DNA from 3 places in the Rhizobium sp. CC-YZS058 genome. Region 1 is predicted to be linked to each of the others. Evidence: predicted binding sites of a transcription regulator. Region 1 holds the regulator's gene; each other region holds the start of a gene.

Region 1 (6,102 bases):
CGACCATGGCCGCACCCCTGCCAGCCCCTCCCCTCTACCGCTCCCATCGCCCCTTGGAAACCGTCTCACCCTCCCTGCGGCAACACGACCGGGGATCGCGCGACGAGGGATTGGACGATCAGGATGAACGGCGTCGCGAAGGTCCGCCGGCGGAATGCTGCTGGGGAGTCGCGCTCGGTCGCTGCCGAGAGAGGCCGATGGAAAAACAGCGAAGAGGCTTTTATGGGTTGACCCCGCGGGCCGGCCTATGCATATCTCCGCCCACTTTCGCCGGCCGTGCCGGATCTGGAAGAGCGCGTAGCTCAGTCGGTAGAGCAACTGACTTTTAATCAGTAGGTCCAGGGTTCGAATCCCTGCGCGCTCACCATCTTCGTCAAATTACGAAAAAAACACGCAAATTGAACGGGACTGGCGGGCATCGTTTGCGGAGCCGGGAGATGCGCCGTCCCCTTCGCGGATGGCGCGGCCAAACGATGGCAACAATCAAACTTCTATCATGATGTGGAGAGTTTTGGAGGCCTCGCCCGGAATTGAACCGGGGTACAAGGATTTGCAGTCCTCTGCGTCACCACTCCGCCACGAGGCCTCACAGGCTCATAAACAAGCCGTGGCGTGCGTTTAGAGCCATCCGCGAGAAATCGCAAGAGGCAAGCCGGTGCGGGCCGCACTTTTCCCCGCCCGCGTCTCCTCGCCCATGACGCGACGGATCAGAGGCTCGAAACCGCCTGCGGGTTCATCAGCGGCACTGCCTGACCGATGTCGTTGTTGGCGTATTTCAGCGCAAGGATGGAAAGGACGGAGACGATCATGCCAACGAAGATGAAACGCATGGAGATACCCTTTCGGCAGGCCGCGCCAGGGATGGCAGCGGGAGGCAAACTGGAATGGTGTGTGGTCGTGTTCTGAAGAAGCGAACGGCAGCAGTGGATCGGGACGATCCCGCTAGTCGAAATCGCCGATCTCGCCGGCTTGGAACAGAACGACGGGCGCGCTGCTTTCACCGACGGCCGGGCTCGTGTCCCGGCGCAGCGCGACAGCGCCGGCATGCTGGTCAGCCAGGCGAAGGGCAACGTGCCTCGCTTCATCTTCGCTCGCCGCGGAAATCGTCGGCTCGACCAGGGCCAAGCCGCCATCCGGGGCGCGGTCGAAGGCAAGCACTTCTAGGACGGCGTTTGTGCCGGGCATGGTCATGTCCCCATCCGGCGATCATCATGTCCGCCGTTCGAATTCGAGCAGCAAACGTGCCAAAGGGCTTGCGGTTCCGCAGCCAGGCACGATCCCTGCACAAGCTTGCCGTGCAACAAGCGAATGGCTCGCTTCGATGAGCGCGGACGGACGGGCGCGAGAGTGGATGCGGGAGACCGGTCGCAAAGCCCGCAATGCCGGGAAGGCGAAACGCAGGCTCTCTCGTCCAGCATCGGTCGCGGAGATCGCCATCACCCGCGCCACCCTTCTAAGGGACGGACGGCGCGCTAGGTCTGGTCGAGGAGCGAGCGCGCCGCGATCGTAAGCAGTAGGCAGCAGCAGGCGCGCCCGGGAGGTTCGGCATGGCACAGGAATGGCCAATGTTTATTCTGCAGGCCGTCGTCGTCTTCGGCGCCGTTGGCATGCTGTTCATCCGCGGCGATGGCGATATCGACCGACGGTGACGGTCTGAAAGGCGGACCGAGCAGGCTGGGAGGCAGGCACGGCCTGCCTGCCCTTTTCCCGTGAACCGTCAGTGGTAGCGGCGGATCAGGCCGACCAGAAGGCCCTGGATCTTGACCCGCTCGGGGCCGAAGATTCGCGTCTCATACGCCGGATTGGCGGCTTCGAGTGCGATGGAGGCGCCCTTTCGGCGGAAGCGCTTCAGCGTCGCCTCCTCGTCATCGACCAGCGCCACGACGATCTCACCGGGGCTCGCGCTGTTGGCGTTGCGGATGATGACCGTATCGCCGTCGAGAATACCGGCCTCGATCATCGAATCGCCTTTGACCTCGAGCGCGTAATGTTCGCCGACGCCGATCATGTCGAGCGGCACGGCGATGTCATGCGTGTTGTTCTGGATCGCCGAGATCGGCACACCCGCTGCAATCCGGCCCATGACCGGAACGGAGACGCTGTTGTTGTCGTTGCCCGGCGCAACGGGCCGACCCCGCGCGGACGGTGCGGCGGCGGGCGCGGCCGGCTCCTGCCCCAAGCTTCCCTGAATGACGCTCGGCGAAAAGCTGCGGCGCGGTTCCTTGCTCGGGGCGCCATAGGCCTCCGGCAGCCGTATCACCTCCAGCGCACGAGCCCGGTTCGGCAGACGCCGAATGAAGCCGCGCTCCTCCAGCGCGGTGATCAGCCGGTGAATGCCGGATTTGGAAGCGAGCGCCAGCGCGTCCTTCATCTCGTCGAAGGAGGGGGGAACACCGGATTCCTTCAGCCGCTCATGGATGAAGATCAAGAGTTCCTGTTGCTTGCGCGTCAGCATGGCGAGGCTCCGGAATCGCTGGAAACAAATCAAGAACGAGACTAGCTGTTCCTTATGTGTTCCACAAGGCCCTCAATCAGCGAAAAACGGATCGCGTTTCGAGCCCACGAGCACCGGCCGACGCTAATGGTAGAAAAAGCAGACGCAGTCCGCCCTCTCCTCATTCTCGCGTCCCCACACCCGCGCCGCCAGCCTGTTGCTGGCGCCCGTCTCGTCGAGGGGCACGCCGAGCAGCGTGACAGCGGCGAGCTTGGCGTTGACCGCCTCGACGGCAATGGTCTGGCCAACCTGGTGCACGCCCTCGCGCGGGGTCCATGTAAAGAATTGAACGGAATACTGCATGTCGTCCTCCCGAATGCAGACAGGTCGCCCGCTTGCTCCTCCGCAAATCAGCGACATGCTTTCTCTATCACGAATCGAGTCGCGACGAAATGGGAAGGGAGAGAGACTCGCGATGCCGAGGCCTGCGGGAACACAACAGGCTTGGTTGCGTTCTTCCAGCAATCAAACCGCCGGCTGAGCCGGCCTGAGGAGACATCATGGCCAAGGTAGTCGACGAGCGCGGCGACGTGCGCAACACCAGCGAACTGAACAAGAAGGTGACCCTTTCCCCGACGGAAGCCCGGCAGGGCAGACAGGGTTCGCCGGTCTTGAAGGTGCTGATCGGCGGACTGGTGCTCGCAGCCCTCGCGTGGGGAATCGCGGAATTTTACGGCGAAAGCGTCGACAACGACGCCGCGACCACGCGGCAGACGGCTCCGGCAGCGACACCGAACGATACGAGCGCCACAACCCCGAACCAAGGCACGGTCGATAATACGCCGCCGGCTGGCGAAGCCATGCAGCCGGCTCCCGCCGATCGCGATCCTACACCGCAGACCGGGAGCGGCGGCGCGGCGCAGCAGCCGTAAGCTCTCTGGTTGACGGGTACACCGGCCCGTAGCAGCTACGGTCGTGAAGTCTCACATGGCCCGCCTCGTGCGGGCCATTGCCTTTTCAGCGCTTCAATCGGTGACTTATGACGATGCCTGTTCCTTCGCCTGCCGGCGTCGACCCCACCAGACGGCAAAGCGGCGGCGTCGGCGCCTGACGCTGGCGAAGTCGTGCGACAGGACGATCAGGCCGACGGGGATCATCCAGAAGCCGAGGATCGGCAGGAAGCCGAGACAGCCGAACAGCACGAACAGGACCCCGATCAGCACCCGCAGCCAGCGGGAGCGCGGCAAGCGAATCCGCCATGACCCCAGCTGAAGATGCGGCGGCGCCGCGGGACGAACCCGGTTTTCGGCATCCGACATGCCTCTTCCTTTCATTTCGTTTCACACGGCATCCCGCGCCTGCGTGGGCGCGCCGCCGTCTCGCGCGGCAATAGCCCGTCTCTCGGGCCGCGCGGGATGCGCAGCGAAGATGGGCATTCATCCACAGGGCGGCAAGTTTTTTTGAAAAAGCGCTTGGCAAATCGAGAAAGCGTTTGTAATAGCAGCATCACTTCTGCGGCGCAGATGTTCCCTGGTAGCTCAGCGGTAGAGCATTCGACTGTTAATCGACAGGTCGCCGGTTCGAATCCGGCCCGGGGAGCCATTTACTGGCTCTTTCCTTCCCTAATCCCTTCATCCATCCTCTCCGGGAACTATCCGTGCAGTCCCGCCTTCCTCTTGTCTTTGACGGAGGTGGACGATGGTGGATGAGAAGCGGACGGACGTCGAACAATCGTCGCCGAAAGACGTGATTGAGCGAGCGGATGAGGCCGAGCAGAAAGAAGATGCGCCTGTCGCACCTCCTTTCGCAGTCCCCAGCGGCACACCGGACGAGGCGGAACGACCAGTGGTCAACCCTGTGACGGGCGGGGCGCTCTGACGTCTGCCGTCTCAGTGAGCTCGGCATCATTCTTGAAAAGTCGTTTCGGATAAACGCAGCAACATCTTGTTTTTCCGTGATCCCTGATCCACCCCTTCTCGTCTGCCGTAGACAGCGGCGGATAGAGGATGGCGGGGACAATGGCGAAGGCACAGCGGGCGGAGACGGGAACGGTCATCCTGTGGTTCCGAAAGGACCTGCGGACCGATGACAATCGTGCGCTCGCCGCCGCGGTCGCTTCCGGGCGCGCCGTCCTCCCTCTTTACATCCTCGAGCCTGGCGAATCCGGCCCCTTGGGCGAGGCACAGGCCTGGTGGCTGCATCATTCCCTCGCCGCCCTCAGCGACGACCTGAAACGCCTTGGCGCGCCGCTGATCCTGCGCCGTGGCGAGGCGATCGACATCGTGCCGAGATTGGTCGAACGAACCGGTGCGTCCGCCGTCTACTGGAACCGCCGCTACGACCCGGCGGGCGCAGAGATTGATACGGCGCTGGAGGCTGCGCTTCGCGAGAAGAGCATCGAAACGGAAAGCTTTGCCGGCGCACTTCTCCACGAACCTACCAAGGTCCGCACCAAGACGGGCGGGCCCTACCGCGTCTACACCCCGTTCTGGCGGGCGCTCGAAGCTGCGGGCGAGCCGGAGGAGCCGATCGAGGCGCCGCGATCGATCACCGCCCCAAAACATCTGCCGAAGTCCGATGCGCTCGAGGCTCTCGCTCTGCTGCCGCGGCTTGACTGGGCCAACGCCTTTTCCGACCTCTGGACGCCGGGCGAAAAGGCCGCTCAAGCCCGGTTGAGACATTTCCTCGACGATCTCATCGGTGGCTACACGGCAGCGCGCGAGAACACCTGGGAGGACGGCACCTCCCGCCTCTCGCCCCATCTGGCATTGGGCGAACTCTCGCCTCGCCGCGTCTTTCACGCCACCCGCGGCCTCAAGCACGCGCCCGAGCGCGAGGTCGTCACCTTCCGCAAGGAGCTGGTCTGGCGCGAGTTCGCCTACCACCTTCTGGTCCACAATCCGGACATGCGGTGGGAGAATCTCAACCGAAAATATGACCGGCTCGGCTGGCAGGATCACTCCGGAGACTTTACCGCCTGGACGAAGGGCCTCACCGGCTATCCGATCGTCGATGCCGGAATGCGCCAGCTCTGGCGGCACGGGATCATGCACAATCGCGTGCGGATGATCACCGGCTCCTTCCTCGTCAAGGACCTGTTGATCGACTGGCGGCGCGGCGAGGCCTGGTTTCGCGATACATTGGTGGATGCGGACCCGGCCAGCAATGCCATGAATTGGCAGTGGGTGGCGGGCTGCGGCGCCGATGCCGCCCCCTTCTTCCGGGTCTTCAATCCGACCACGCAGGGCGAGAAGTTCGACCCGCAGGGCCGCTATGTGCGCGAGCACGTGCCGGAACTGGCCCGCCTCCCCGACAAATACATCCACCGGCCTGCCGAGGCACCGGCATCGGTGCTGAAGGAAGCCGGCATCACGCTCGGTAAAACCTATCCCTCGCCGATCGTCGATCATTCCAAGGCCCGCGATCGTGCGCTGGCCGCTTATCGCACTCTCAAGGACGCCGCATGACACTGTCTCCGCCCCTCGCCTTTTCGAGCAACGGCCCTTCGGCGGACACGGGACGACGACTGTCGATCGCGGTGATCGGGTCGGGCGTCTCGGGCACCTCGGCTGCCTGGGCGCTGGCCCCGGTCCATGACGTAACCCTTTACGAGAAGGACCACCGGCCGGGCGGCCATACGGCGACCGTGGACATCGACTATGACGGAA
Region 2 (6,102 bases), 360 kb from region 1:
GGAACCCTGGCCGGTCGGGACGTGCCTGCCTATCGCGATACCGCAGATGTCGCGCCGGACAGCCGGACAGAGACCTATGCGGGCCTGAAGCTGATGGTCGACACCTGGCGCTGGGCCGGCGTGCCCTTCTACCTGCGCACGGGCAAGGCGCTTGCGGTGCGGGATACGGAAGTGATCGTCACCTTCAAGCCGGTGCCCTTTGCCCAGTTTCCGCGCCTGCGCGACGCGCATCTGCCGCCGAACCGGGTGGTGATCCAGATCCAGCCGGATGAGGGGATCAGCATGGACATGCTGATCAAGCGGCCGGGCCTCGGCGTTGCGGTCGAGCCGGCGGTCATGGCCTTCCGCTATGCCGAACGCTTCAATATCAGCCGGCTGAACGGCTACGAGACCCTGCTCTACGATATATTTTCCGGCGACCAGACGCTGTTCCAGCGGGCGGACGCCGTGGAGGCCGGCTGGCGCGCGGTTCAGCCCTTCCTCGATGCCTGGAGCCAGGACGGCGAGCCGCAGCCCTATGCCCCCGGCTCCCTCGGCCCCGACGACGCGGCTGCCCTGCTTGAGCGCGACGGCCTCAGCTGGCACGACCTGATTACCCAATAGATGCTGCGCCGGGGACGAAAAGCACTGGTAGCGATGATGGGGCGGAGGGCAATGGGCGTGCCGAGCCCGTCCGCCTCTTCATTGCGTCCGCAGTGCCTCGCCGCCGGTGCTCTTGGTCTCGTCCTGGGCGCGCTGCCGATCCCGGCCCATGCGCAGGATGAGAAGACCCCCGTGCCCTGCCTTTATCAGGAACAGGGCGAGGCGCCGGGCCTCTGCATTCGCAAGGAAAGCTTCAATGCCGATCTCTGCGCGGCGATTGAGACCCTGGCTTTGCGCAATGCCGTGCCGCCCGATTATTTCGCCCGGCTCATCTGGCGGGAAAGCCTGTTCCGACCGGAAGCGATCAGTCCAAAGGGGGCGGAAGGGATTGCGCAGTTCATGCCCTCCACCGCCCGGCTGCGCGGGCTGGACAACAGTTTCGATGTCGTACAGGCGCTGTCGGCATCCGCTGCCTATCTCCAGGAGCTGAACCAACGCTTCGGCAATTTCGGCCTTGCCGCTGCGGCCTACAATGCCGGGGAGGCGGGGCTGCGGCGCTTCCTGTCGACGGGGCGCCTGCCGCTTGAAACGCAGGACTATGTTTTCGCCATCACCGGTCATCCCGCGGAAAGCTGGAAGACGAGTCCGCCCGAGCGGGCGGCGCCGCCGCTCGATGCGGCCAAGCCGTTTCAGCCGGCCTGCCTGGCGCTTGCCACCAGCCGCATCCTGCAGGAGCCCGTCCTGACCGGGACGGCCGACTGGGCGCCTTGGGGCGTGCAGCTAGCCGGCCACACCAATCCGGCCGTGGCCCTGCGGCTGTTCAACCGCGCCGTCCTGACCCTGCCGGCACCCTATAACAGCGAACGCGCCCTGATCACCCGCCAGCGGACGGGCAGCTTCGGGACGCGACCCCGCTATGCCGCGCGCATCGGCCGGGAAACGCGCAAGGAGGCCGACGCGCTCTGTACGATCGTGCGCAGGGCCGGCCAGGCCTGTATCGTGCTGCGCAATGGCCCGCGCCGCTGAGTCGTGTTGGGATGATCAGGAATTGGGGTTGAGATGAAAGACGACAACATCATCAAGTTCGAACGGCCGAAGCCGAAGAAGGCGCCGCGCCAGGTTTCCGCCGGCCAACGCAAGGCGCTGATCTGGCTCGCAGTCGTCCTCGTGCTGGCCGGCGTTTGGGCCTATTACCAGTACATCGCGCCGCCGACCCTTTGATCGTCTAGCGGGGCGTGAGCTTGGTGGTTGCTGCGAGCAGGAGCGCCAGCACGCCGATGATCAGCGTCACCCAGAAGGCGCCGTCCGCAAGTGGCGCGAAGGCGGCGATGAGCAGCATGACGAGCCCGAACACGGCATCGAGCATCAGATGCAGGGGCATGGGCAGCAGGCGGGCCAGCGACAGTTCGTACTGCGTGACCAGCGAATAGCCGATGCCGAACAGGCTAAGCAGGATGTAGAGACCGGAAAGGCTGCTGCTCAAGCCGAAGGCGAAGGGGATGCTCAGCACGAGGAGCGAAACCGCATAGTCGGCCACGCCGTGGAGCAGGGTCGGCACGACGCGCATCATGGCCTCGCGTGAGAGAGGGGAGGCCCTCATTCCCGGCGGCGCCGGGGATGAGGGCAAGGGAGCGAGGAGAAAGGTTTAGTCCTTATCGAGCTCGCGGGCCATCATCAGGTGATGCTCCAGTGCCGGCCGCGTCTTGGCCGCCCAGGCCTTCAGCTCGGCCTGCTCGCCTTCATTGCCGTAGCGGGTGAAGAGGTCGACCGCGCTTTCATGCGCCGTCACCTGGTCTTCCTGGTAGTCGTCGGAAAACTCTTCGCCGTCGCTTTCCTTCAGCTCGTCCAGCATGCCCTGCTGGGCGGAGGAGAGCTGCGGTGCCGGCATCTGCAGTCCGGCCTTGGTCGCCAGGTCCTTCAGCTCGCTGCTGGTCTTCTGATGGTCGTTGATCATCTGCTGCGCGTAAGCCTTGGTGCGCTCGTCGCCGCGCTCCAGGGCCAGCTTGCTGGATTCGATCTCGAACATGTCGCTGGCGGCAGCTTCCTTGATGAAGTCTTCCGTCTTCGGCGCAACGCCGAGAACGCTGTTCACACCGGTCTTTTCGGCAGCCGACTGGGCGAGCACGGGGCTTGCCAGCAGGGCGGCAGAAACGAGAGCGGCGGATGCGGTGGTGAGAAACAGGGTCTTCATGGGGGTCTCCAGGTTTGCGTCGCCCTCCCAACCGGGAAACGCCCTTCGGGTTCCCAATGGTCGTCGTGATCTTCCGGAAAACCTGCCCAGTTGAAGAAACCGCCGGCGCGACGGCGGTTGTTTGAAGGCGTCCCATGGCCAGACAGTGCCGCCCCGCCTCGAGCGGAGCGAGACTGCCCGTTCGTCACGGGTTTAGCCGAGATCCAGTTCCTGCTTCAGCGCATCGATCCGCTTGGAGGCTTCGGCCTTGGTCAGGTCGTCGGCGAATTGCTCCGGCTTGTGCGCCTGCTCGGACAGCGTCTTCAGATAGGAGCCCTGCGCACCGGTCATCGGCTCATCGCCGCTGACCCAATCATCGGGGTTCTTCTCGGTGTTTGAGGACTGGCTCTGCTCGCTCTGTGTCTGGGTGGTCATTCATCGTCTCCTTGTGATGTTCCCGAAACGTTCGACCGAGCGTTCTGTTCCGCGACGAATGTTCGTGCCGCAAAACGGAAGCACCGCGCCCTTGTGGAGCGCGGTGCGGAGGAGATGCGAAGCGGGGATGAAGGTCAGGCCGCGCGGCGGCTTGCTGGGCGTGTCTCCCCCTCCAACCGGAAACGGGAGAGCAGGGAGGAGAGGGCGGCAATGTCCTCGGCGAGCTGCTGCGTCGCCGCATTGGTTTCCTCCACCATGGCAGCGTTCTGCTGGGTCATGTGGTCGAGCTCGTTGACGGATCCGTTGACCGAGCCGAGCGAGGTCGACTGCTCCTGGCTGGATGCGGCAATCAGGTCGATCTGGGTGGCGATGCCGATGATCTCGCCGGCGATCTCGGTCAGCACGTCGCCGGTGTCCCGCACGAAGCGCGAGCCGACGGACACTTCTTCTGCGGACCGGCGGATGAGCTCGCCGATTTCCTTGGAGGCTTGGGTGGAGCGCTGGGCGAGGTCGCGCACCTCCTGCGCCACGACCGCGAAACCCTTGCCGGCCTCACCGGCACGGGCCGCCTCGACACCGGCGTTCAGCGCCAGCAGGTTGGTCTGGAAGGCGATCGTGTCGATCACGCCGATGATCTGGCCGATCTTCTGAGAGGCCTCGCTGATCCGGTCCATGGCGCCGACGGCGTTCTGAACGGTGACGGCCGAGGACTCGGCCCGCCCCTTGGTGCGCTGGACGATGCCGCGGACCTCGTGGGCGCGCGAGGCGGCGGTGCCGACCGTGACGGAGACCTCGTCGAGCGCGGCGGAGGTTTCCTCCAGCGCGGCCGCCTGTTTTTCCGTGCGATGGGCGAGATCCCCCACGGCACCCGCCATGTGGTTGCCATTGTCGTGGATGAGGCCGGTCAGCGTGTTCACCTCGCTCAGCGTCTCGCGCAGGCGAGCGACCGAAGCGTTGAAGTCGGCGCGGACGCGATCGAGATGCGGCGCGAAGGGCGTGTCGATCGTGAAGCTGATATCCCCATGCGAAAGGCGCGAGAGCGCGTCTGCGAGGGTGGCGACAGCGAATTCGGTTTCGCGGGCGGCAGCCTGGCGGTCGGCCTCATTGCGGTGGCGCTCGGCCTCGGCCTGCCGACGCTCCATCTCGGCGCGCTCTTCCATCGAGATCTTGGCGAGCGCGCTCTGCTTGAAGACGGAAAGCGCCCGTGCCATGTCGCCGATCTCGTCCGGCCGGCTTTCTCCGGTCACGGCGGTGTCGAGCGCACCGTCCGCCAGACGCCGCATCGCCGCGGTGATCTGCGAGATCGGCCCTTTGAGGGTGATGACGAGCACGCCGCCGGCCAGCATGGCGACCAGGATGCCGAGCAGGGTGGCGCCGATGGAGATCGTGTTGGCCTGTTCACGCTCGCTCCCGGCGCTCTGCTTCTGGCGCTCGGCGAAGTCGGCGAGTAGCCCCCACATGCCGTCGATCTCCTTGGCGGCGACATCGAACTCCGCCTGCTGGCGGGCGCGCTGATCGACGATCGCCATGGAATCGGCCTCGAGGGCCTTCAAGGCCGGTTCGGCCTGCGGCGGCAGCTCGGCCATTGCCTTCACGTCGGGCATGGCCTTGGCAAGGCCTTCGACTTCCTTGCGATAGGCATAAAGCCCCTGCTGGATGAGCTTGGCATTGGCCTCGGTCGGCGCGCCGCCGAGTTCGGCGAAACCGACGCGGATCTGGTTGGCATAGTTGACGATGGCGCGCAGCTTGTTGCCCACCTGGTCGGCCTTGCCGATCTGGCCTTCGGCAGCGGCGAGATCGCTCACCGACTTGCGCATGATATCGTCGGCAAAGGACTTCACTGCCCGCGCGGCGACGCGGATTTCGCCGATCATCGGCCCGAAGCTCGGTATGGCGGCCGGATCGGCCTTGACCTTGTCGGCCTCCGCCGCCACCGCTTCGACGGCCTTCTTCAGCCGGTCGACCGGCGGCGCAGCCGTTTTGCCGAGCGCCTTCGCCGTGGCGGCGACCGCCTCGTTCATGGCCGGTACGGCGACGAGGATTGCCTTGGCCTTGTCGGCGGGCGAGGGCACGGTGGACACCTGGCCGGCCAACAGCTCACCCTTGTCGGCGAGCGTCGTCAGCGCGAGCGCGGTGTTGAGACCGCCCTTGGCCGATTTCTCGACGGTCTTGGCACTGGCGAGCAATTGGAAGGCATGCTTGCCGATCGCCGACTGCACCACCATCAGCGCTTCCGTCTGGGCGGCGATATCGGCAGTGGTCCGCTCGCGGTCCTGCTGCAGGCTCCAGAGACGATCGATATTCTCGAACAGCGAGGTGGACTGGCTGACGGCCGTGTCGAGTTCGGCGACATCGGTCGTCGGGCGCATGGCCTCGGCCATCACCTTGAGGTCGCCGATCTGCGTCGTCAGCGTGGCGCGCGCCGCATCATAGGTCTGCGACGACGGCTCCATGAGAAAGCGCGACATGCCGGAATAGACCTGCTTGAAGCCGCTGAGGGCCTGCATCACGCTGTTGGAGATCTCGATGCGCCCCTGCAACTGACCCGACGCATAAAGCCCGGTCAGCCCGACGGCGCCGATGCTGAGAACGAAGGGCGTGACAAGAATCAGCACCTTCGTCTGGATTCGGATACGCGACATCAGGCGATCGATCATGAATAAAACTCCCCCAACGGCAAAAACGCCGGCACCATGTCCCGCTTGGCTCGCCTGCACCTTGGCAAAGTTCAATTAATAAGCGGTTGATTACGCTGTCCCGGCGCGCGTTGTTGTGCCGATCTGGCATTGTTGTTTCCGAGTTATGAAAGCGATGGACGAAAGACTGCTGAAGGCGAGTTGATCGGGTTCTTGCCGCTTCGCCCTCGACAGGGGCGGGGGGCTCCACCATGTCTGCGCCTGGCCCTGGAGGTCACT
Region 3 (6,102 bases), 200 kb from region 1:
GCCGCGTGCTGCATGCCGCGGCGAAGGCCGGTATCCGCCGCATCGTGCTCACCTCCTCGATTGCCGCGGTCAGCTACGGGAGCGGGCGGGCGCCCTTTGCCGAGACCGACTGGACGGACCCGGACGGGCCGCTGGCAACGCCCTATTACCGATCCAAGACGCTCGCCGAGCGGGCAGCCTGGGAACTGGCGGCGCAGGAGAGGCTCGACCTCACGGTGCTCAATCCCGGCATGATCCTCGGGCCGATGATCGGGCAGACGGTGGGAACCTCGGTCGGCGTGCTGCGCAGCCTGCTTGCGGGCAAGTACCCGGCGCTGCCGGATTTCGCGGTGCCGGCCGTCGATGTGCGGGATGTGGCCGAGGCGCACCGGCTGGCGCTAGTCACGCCCGCCTCCGGGGGCGAACGCCTGATTCTTGCCGGCAGACCGCTCTCCATGGCCGAGATTGCCGCCACCCTGAAGGCGGTTCAGCCGGAGCGGGCGGCCAAGGTGCCGCGCATCGTGCTGCCGACCTGGCTGGCGCGAATTGCCAGCCGCTTCGATCCCGGCCTTGCCATGATCGCGAAGGAACTTGGCCGCGATGCACGGGTTTCGAGCGCCAAGGCCGAGCGGCTGCTCGGCTGGACGATGCGCCCGCAGGACGAGATGATCCACGACACAGTAACGAGCCTCGTCGCGCAGAAGATGGTCTGAGCACGGGTGGCCGAGCCCGCCGCGACAGAGCGGACTAGAAGCTGACCTTGCGTGCAATCCAGGAATAGCCCTGGCCGATCGAATGGACCGGTCCGGTGAGGACCCGCTTCAGCCTCTGGCCGTCCGGCAGGGCTCCCTTCAATAGGGCATAGGCGCGCTGCGGCAGCGGCGGAGGCGGGGCAGGCGCCGGCTCGACCGTCATGCCGGCGGCAGGCATGGCGGGCGTGACACCTGCCTGCGCCTGCGGGCTTCCCCCAGCAGCAGACTTTTCTGCATTCGGCCCCACAGCGGCGGAGGGTGGCGGGGCGGCAATCGCGCCATTGGGCGCTAGCGGGCCGGCGGCAGAGGCGATCGGCGCGTCGCCGCTCGTCTCGCACATGGCGACGACCACGGGATAGTGGGCGTCCTTCATGGCGGGAAGCTGCGTCTGCGACTGCCGATCGCAGGCCGCCACGCTCTCCCACTCACCCTTGACGGTCTTGATATAGTGGCACTGGCTGACACTGTCGTCACAGCCGAGAATCGTCATGAAAATGAGGGCGGCATTGACCATCTGCGTCTCCTTCGATTCTCTCCAGGCTAGGACAACAGCGGGCATGGAATTAAGGCGGTCGGCAAGCCGCTTCGTATCGATTTGTCACGGGCCCTCGAAGGCGCAGTGGTCGGTGAAACGCTTGTGCGTCAGAGACTTGGACCAGGTGCAGGACTCAAACTGTCAATCAATCAGCGGAAATTGCCAGACGGAATGAGAAGGAGCGTGCAAGTGTCTGTCTTGATTCAGGAAGAGCCGCCGCGGCAGCCGGAGGTCGAGAAACTGCTGCAGCAGTCGGATCGCTATGCCGCCGCGCTCTATCCCGCAGAGAGCAACCATATGGTCGATCTCGCCACGCTCGAGGGTGAAACCGTCTCCTTCTTCGTGGCGCGTCTGGAAGGGCGGGCCGTCGGCTGCTGCGCGCTCCTCGTTGCAGGCGACGGAACGGGTGAGATCAAGCGGCTCTTCGTCGAGGCCCGCGCGCGTGGAAAGCAGGCAGGCCGCGCTTTGCTGACCCGCGTGGAGGCGCGGGCGGTGGAACGGGGTCTCGCTGTGCTCCGGCTCGAAACCGGCATCCGCCAGCCGGAGGCGATTGGTCTCTATCGCGCCTTCGGCTATCGCGAAATCCCGCCCTTCGGCCCTTACGGGCCGGATCCGCTCAGCCTGTTCATGGAGAAGCGGCTGCCGGATCCAATATCGGAACGTGATCGATCAAGCCGCTGAAGAGAAACGAGAATGGGCCGCCCTCTCACGCAGCCCTTCCCTGATCGAACCCGTTTTCGGCACCTTCAGATATCGAGGTTGTCGGCGAAGGCGGCGCGTTCCTGGATGAAGCGGAAGCGGGCATCCGGCCGCGTGCCCATCAGATTGTCGACCGCATCGCGCGTCCCCTCGAAATCGACCTCGTCGATGGCGACCTTCAGGAGCGTGCGGTTCTTCGGATCCATCGTCGTATCCTTCAGCTGCGCCGGCATCATTTCGCCGAGGCCCTTGAAGCGGCCGATTTCGACCTTGCCGCGGCCGTTGAATTCCTTCTTCATCAGCTCCGCCCGGTGCGCATCGTCGCGGGCATAGAGCGTCTTCGCCCCTTGCGTGATGCGGTAGAGCGGCGGCACGGCGAGGAAGAGATGGCCGTCGCGGATCAGGTCCGGCATTTCCTGGTAGAAGAAGGTAATGAGCAGCGAGGCGATATGGGCACCGTCGACATCGGCATCGGTCATGACGATGATCCGCTCGTAGCGCAGGTCCTCGCTGCGATATTTCGAGCGCGTGCCGCAGCCGAGTGCCTGGATGAGATCGGCGAGCTGCTGGTTGGCCCCGAGTTTCTCGCGGCCGGCGCTGGCCACATTCAGGATCTTGCCGCGCAGCGGCAGAATCGCCTGGTTGGCGCGGTTGCGGGCCTGCTTGGCCGAGCCGCCGGCCGAATCGCCCTCGACGATGAAGAGCTCGGCGCCATCGGCGGTGTTCTGCGCGCAATCGGCCAGCTTGCCGGGCAGGCGCAGCTTGCGGACCGCGCTCTTGCGGTTGACTTCCTTCTCCTTGCGGCGCCGCAGTCGTTCGTCCGCGCGCTCGATCACCCAGTCCAGCAGCTTGGCGGCCTCCTGCGGATTGTCGGCCAGGAAGTGGTCGAAAGGATCCCGCAGCGCATTCTCGACGATCCGCTGCGCCTCGACGGTCGCCAGCTTGTCCTTGGTCTGGCCAACGAATTCCGGCTCGCGGATGAAGACGGACAACATGCCCGCCGCCGAGATCATCACGTCATCGGTGGTGATGATCGCGGCGCGCTTGTTCTGCGTCAGCTCCGCATAGGTCTTAAGACCCTTGGTCAGCGCAATGCGCAGGCCGGCCTCATGCGTGCCGCCTTCCGGGGTGGGAATGGTGTTGCAATAGGAGTGGACGACCGAGTCGCCCCCATACCAGGTCACCGCCCATTCGAGCGAGCCGTGGCCGCCGGACTTTTCGCTCTTGCCGGCGAAGATCTCGCGGGTCACGGTGAACTCGCTGCCCATCGTCGCCTTGAGATAGTCCTTCAGGCCGCCGGGGAAGTGGAAGACCGCCTTGTCCGGCGTCTCCGTGCCTTCGACCAGGCTCGGATCGCAAGACCAGCGGATTTCGACGCCGCCGAAGAGATAGGCCTTGGAGCGCGCCATGCGGAACAGGCGCGCCGGATCGAACTTCGCATGGGCGCCGAAGATGTCCGGATCGGGGTGGAAGCGCACGCGGGTGCCGCGGCGGTTCTGCACCTCGCCCAGCTCCTCCAGCCCCCCCTGCGGAATGCCGCGCGAGAAGCGCTGGCGGAAAAGACGGCGGTTGCGCGCCACCTCCACCTCGAGCAGATCGGACAGCGCATTGACGACCGAAACGCCAACGCCATGCAGGCCGCCGGAGGTTTCGTAGACCTTGCTGTCGAACTTGCCGCCGGCATGCAGCACGGTCATGATGACTTCGAGCGTCGACTTGCCCGGAAACTTCGGATGGTTCTCGACCGGAATGCCGCGGCCATTGTCGGTCACCGTCAGGCAACCTTCGGCATCCAGATGCACGTCGATGAAATTGGCATGGCCGGCCACCGCCTCGTCCATCGAATTGTCGATGACTTCGGCAAAGAGATGGTGCAGCGCCTTCTCGTCCGTCCCGCCGATATACATGCCGGGCCGGCGGCGCACCGGCTCCAGCCCTTCGAGGACCTCGATGGCGGAGGCGTCATACTCCGCTTCCTTGCCTTTCGAGGGCGGCGGGGCAGGGGTTTCGCGCGGGCGAGGCTCGGGCTTTGGCGTGCCGCTGCCGCTCTGCGGTGCCGGCTGGCGGGGACGCTTCGGCGGCTCATCGGAGAAAAGGTCGTTGCTGTCGGTCATCTCTTCCGTCAAACGTCTGGTCGTGAAAGGGGCGCGATTCCGGTCCACGAGATGTTGAACCGCGCCGGAATGGTGGTCCTTCATAGCGCCGCACTGCTCCCGGCGGAAGGGCCGAAGCGCCCTTGAGATCAAAAAGGGAACAAATTCTCGCCCATGGCCCGCTTTTTCCGCCTTGCCGCCGCAGCGGCCCTCGTTGCATCTTTCGTTTCCGGTCCCGCAGCCGCGTTGACCCTCAAGCCGTTCAAGGACGAGCTGTTCGCCTATGGCCCCGTGCTGGAGGAGAAGGATGGCGGCGACTGGAGCGTGATCGACTATCAGGAGATGCGCGACATCAACGGGCGTGACGACGTGCCGGAGCGGCGCGTCAAGCGCGCCTATGTCTCGCTCGGCGTCAAGCGGCAGCAGGCCAACGAGACCCTGCAGCTCGGCGGGCGGAGCCTCGACGTGTTTCGGGCGGGGCAGGCGGATGGAGCGGCCTTCACGGTCATCTTCATCCATGGGCGCGGCGGCGACCGGCGGCTCGGCGCAAACGACTATTCCTTCGGCGGCAATTTCAACCGGCTGAAGAACCTCGCCGTCGAGAATGGCGGTGTCTACTACGCCCCAAGCGCGCGCAGCTTCGACATGGATGGGGTCGGCGACATCGCGGCCCTGATCGCCGAAAGCGCCCGGCGGTCGCCCGGCCGTCCGATCGTCCTGTCCTGCGCATCGATGGGCAGCTTTCTCTGCTGGGGCGTGACGCGGAATGCCGAGGCGGTCTCGCATCTTGCGGGCATGATGATCATGGGCGGCGCCACCGATCCGAACTTCTTGAAGAGTGCCGCCTTCAAGGCCCGCCTGCCGATGTTCTTCAGCCATGGCAGCGCCGACAAGACCTATGCCGCCACCGACCAGGCCGAGCTCTACCGGCAATTGAAGGCCAGGAACTACCCGACCCGGTTCGTGCTGTTCGAGACCGGATCGCACGGCACCCCGGTCCGTATGACGGATTGGCGCGCTGCGCTGAACTGGATCATGATGCGATCAAGTTGAACGATCGCATTCGTCTGGCTTTAACCAGGGTTCGACTTTGGCGCCCGGTGGACAAGGCGCGTTTGGATTTCGGAAAGCGTCCTCTGCCAGTCTCCCCCGCAACTGTTCAAGCGGGGTTTACCTTTCATGGATGCGCGTACAGATAGCCGGCATATTCCGCTCTGTGTCGATCTCGACGGCACGTTGCTTGCGGCCGACACGCTTTGGGAGGGGGCGGCCGTCGTCCTCTTCCGCAATCCGTTCATGATCGTCGCCATGATCTACTGGGCGCTGTGCGGCAAGGCCCGGCTCAAGCACGAGGTCGCCGCGCGTTCGGGCCGCGAGGCCCGCGACTGGCCCTATCGCGAAGCGGTGCTGGCACGGCTCCAGGTGGAGAAGCAGACGGGCCGGCCGATCCTTCTCGTGACCGGTGCCGCCGAAAAGGTGGCACTCGGCGTTGCGGACCATGCCGGCGTCTTCGATGGCGTCATCCATTCGTCGAAGGATCTGAACCTCACCCACTCTTCCAAGCGCGCAGCCTTGGTCGCCCGGTTCGGGGAGGGCGGCTTCGACTATATGGGCAACAGCCGCGACGACATTCCGGCCTTCGACGCCGCGCGCCGCGCGATCGTCGTCGCACCGGATGGCGCGGCCGAGGCCTGGCGCCGCAGCCATGATGCCGAACGACTCGACACCGGCCCGGTCAGCCCGTTGACGCCGCTGAAGTCGATCCGCGTCCATCAATGGGCCAAGAACGTGCTGATCGGCGTGCCGATGGTTTTGAACCACGACATCCTGCACATGGATGCGCTGATCAACACCGTGGTTGCCTTCTTCGCCTTCTCGTTCCTCGCCAGCGCCGTCTATGTCATCAACGATCTCTCGGACCTGACCAACGACCGCCGTCACCCGAAGAAGCGGAACCGGCCGCTGGCGAGCGGCAAGATGTCGGTGCCGGTCGGGCTCGCTCTGGCCGCGGCCCTGCTGCTTGCCTCGCTGTCGCTGACGCTGA

What was found. Region 1 encodes LexA, which represses DNA repair genes until DNA is damaged. Its sites were predicted from a motif close to TGTTCNNNNTGTGTTCNG; they were not measured.
Region 2: U8330_RS07375 (DUF3072 domain-containing protein) is a predicted target of LexA. The motif match lies at 3,205-3,222, and genes of this name have one in related genera.
Region 3: parE (DNA topoisomerase IV subunit B) is a predicted target of LexA. The motif match lies at 4,204-4,221, and genes of this name have one in related genera.

Annotation. Positions count from the first base shown of each region.
Region 1 is NZ_JAYESJ010000001.1:1,905,347-1,911,448, forward strand. It holds tRNA gene U8330_RS09040 (tRNA-Lys) at 292-367, shown strand; tRNA gene U8330_RS09045 (tRNA-Cys) at 513-586, opposite strand; gene U8330_RS09050 (hypothetical protein) at 708-830, opposite strand; gene U8330_RS09055 (hypothetical protein) at 943-1,185, opposite strand; gene lexA (transcriptional repressor LexA) at 1,718-2,455, opposite strand; gene U8330_RS09065 (hypothetical protein) at 2,579-2,797, opposite strand; gene U8330_RS09070 (hypothetical protein) at 2,995-3,366, shown strand; gene U8330_RS09075 (hypothetical protein) at 3,472-3,753, opposite strand; tRNA gene U8330_RS09080 (tRNA-Asn) at 3,962-4,036, shown strand; gene U8330_RS09085 (hypothetical protein) at 4,133-4,312, shown strand; gene U8330_RS09090 (deoxyribodipyrimidine photo-lyase) at 4,453-5,901, shown strand; gene U8330_RS09095 (NAD(P)/FAD-dependent oxidoreductase) at 5,898-6,102, shown strand, end outside.
Region 2 is NZ_JAYESJ010000001.1:1,544,379-1,550,480, forward strand. It holds gene zwf (glucose-6-phosphate dehydrogenase) at 1-603, shown strand, start outside; gene U8330_RS07355 (lytic transglycosylase domain-containing protein) at 637-1,608, shown strand; gene U8330_RS07360 (hypothetical protein) at 1,642-1,803, shown strand; gene U8330_RS07365 (hypothetical protein) at 1,808-2,182, opposite strand; gene U8330_RS07370 (DUF4142 domain-containing protein) at 2,228-2,773, opposite strand; gene U8330_RS07375 (DUF3072 domain-containing protein) at 2,966-3,187, opposite strand; gene U8330_RS07380 (methyl-accepting chemotaxis protein) at 3,322-5,844, opposite strand.
Region 3 is NZ_JAYESJ010000001.1:2,106,568-2,112,669, reverse strand. It holds gene U8330_RS10050 (NAD-dependent epimerase/dehydratase family protein) at 1-692, shown strand, start outside; gene U8330_RS10045 (hypothetical protein) at 727-1,245, opposite strand; gene U8330_RS10040 (GNAT family N-acetyltransferase) at 1,438-1,947, shown strand; gene parE (DNA topoisomerase IV subunit B) at 2,013-4,079, opposite strand; gene U8330_RS10030 (alpha/beta hydrolase) at 4,233-5,111, shown strand; gene U8330_RS10025 (UbiA family prenyltransferase) at 5,238-6,102, shown strand, end outside.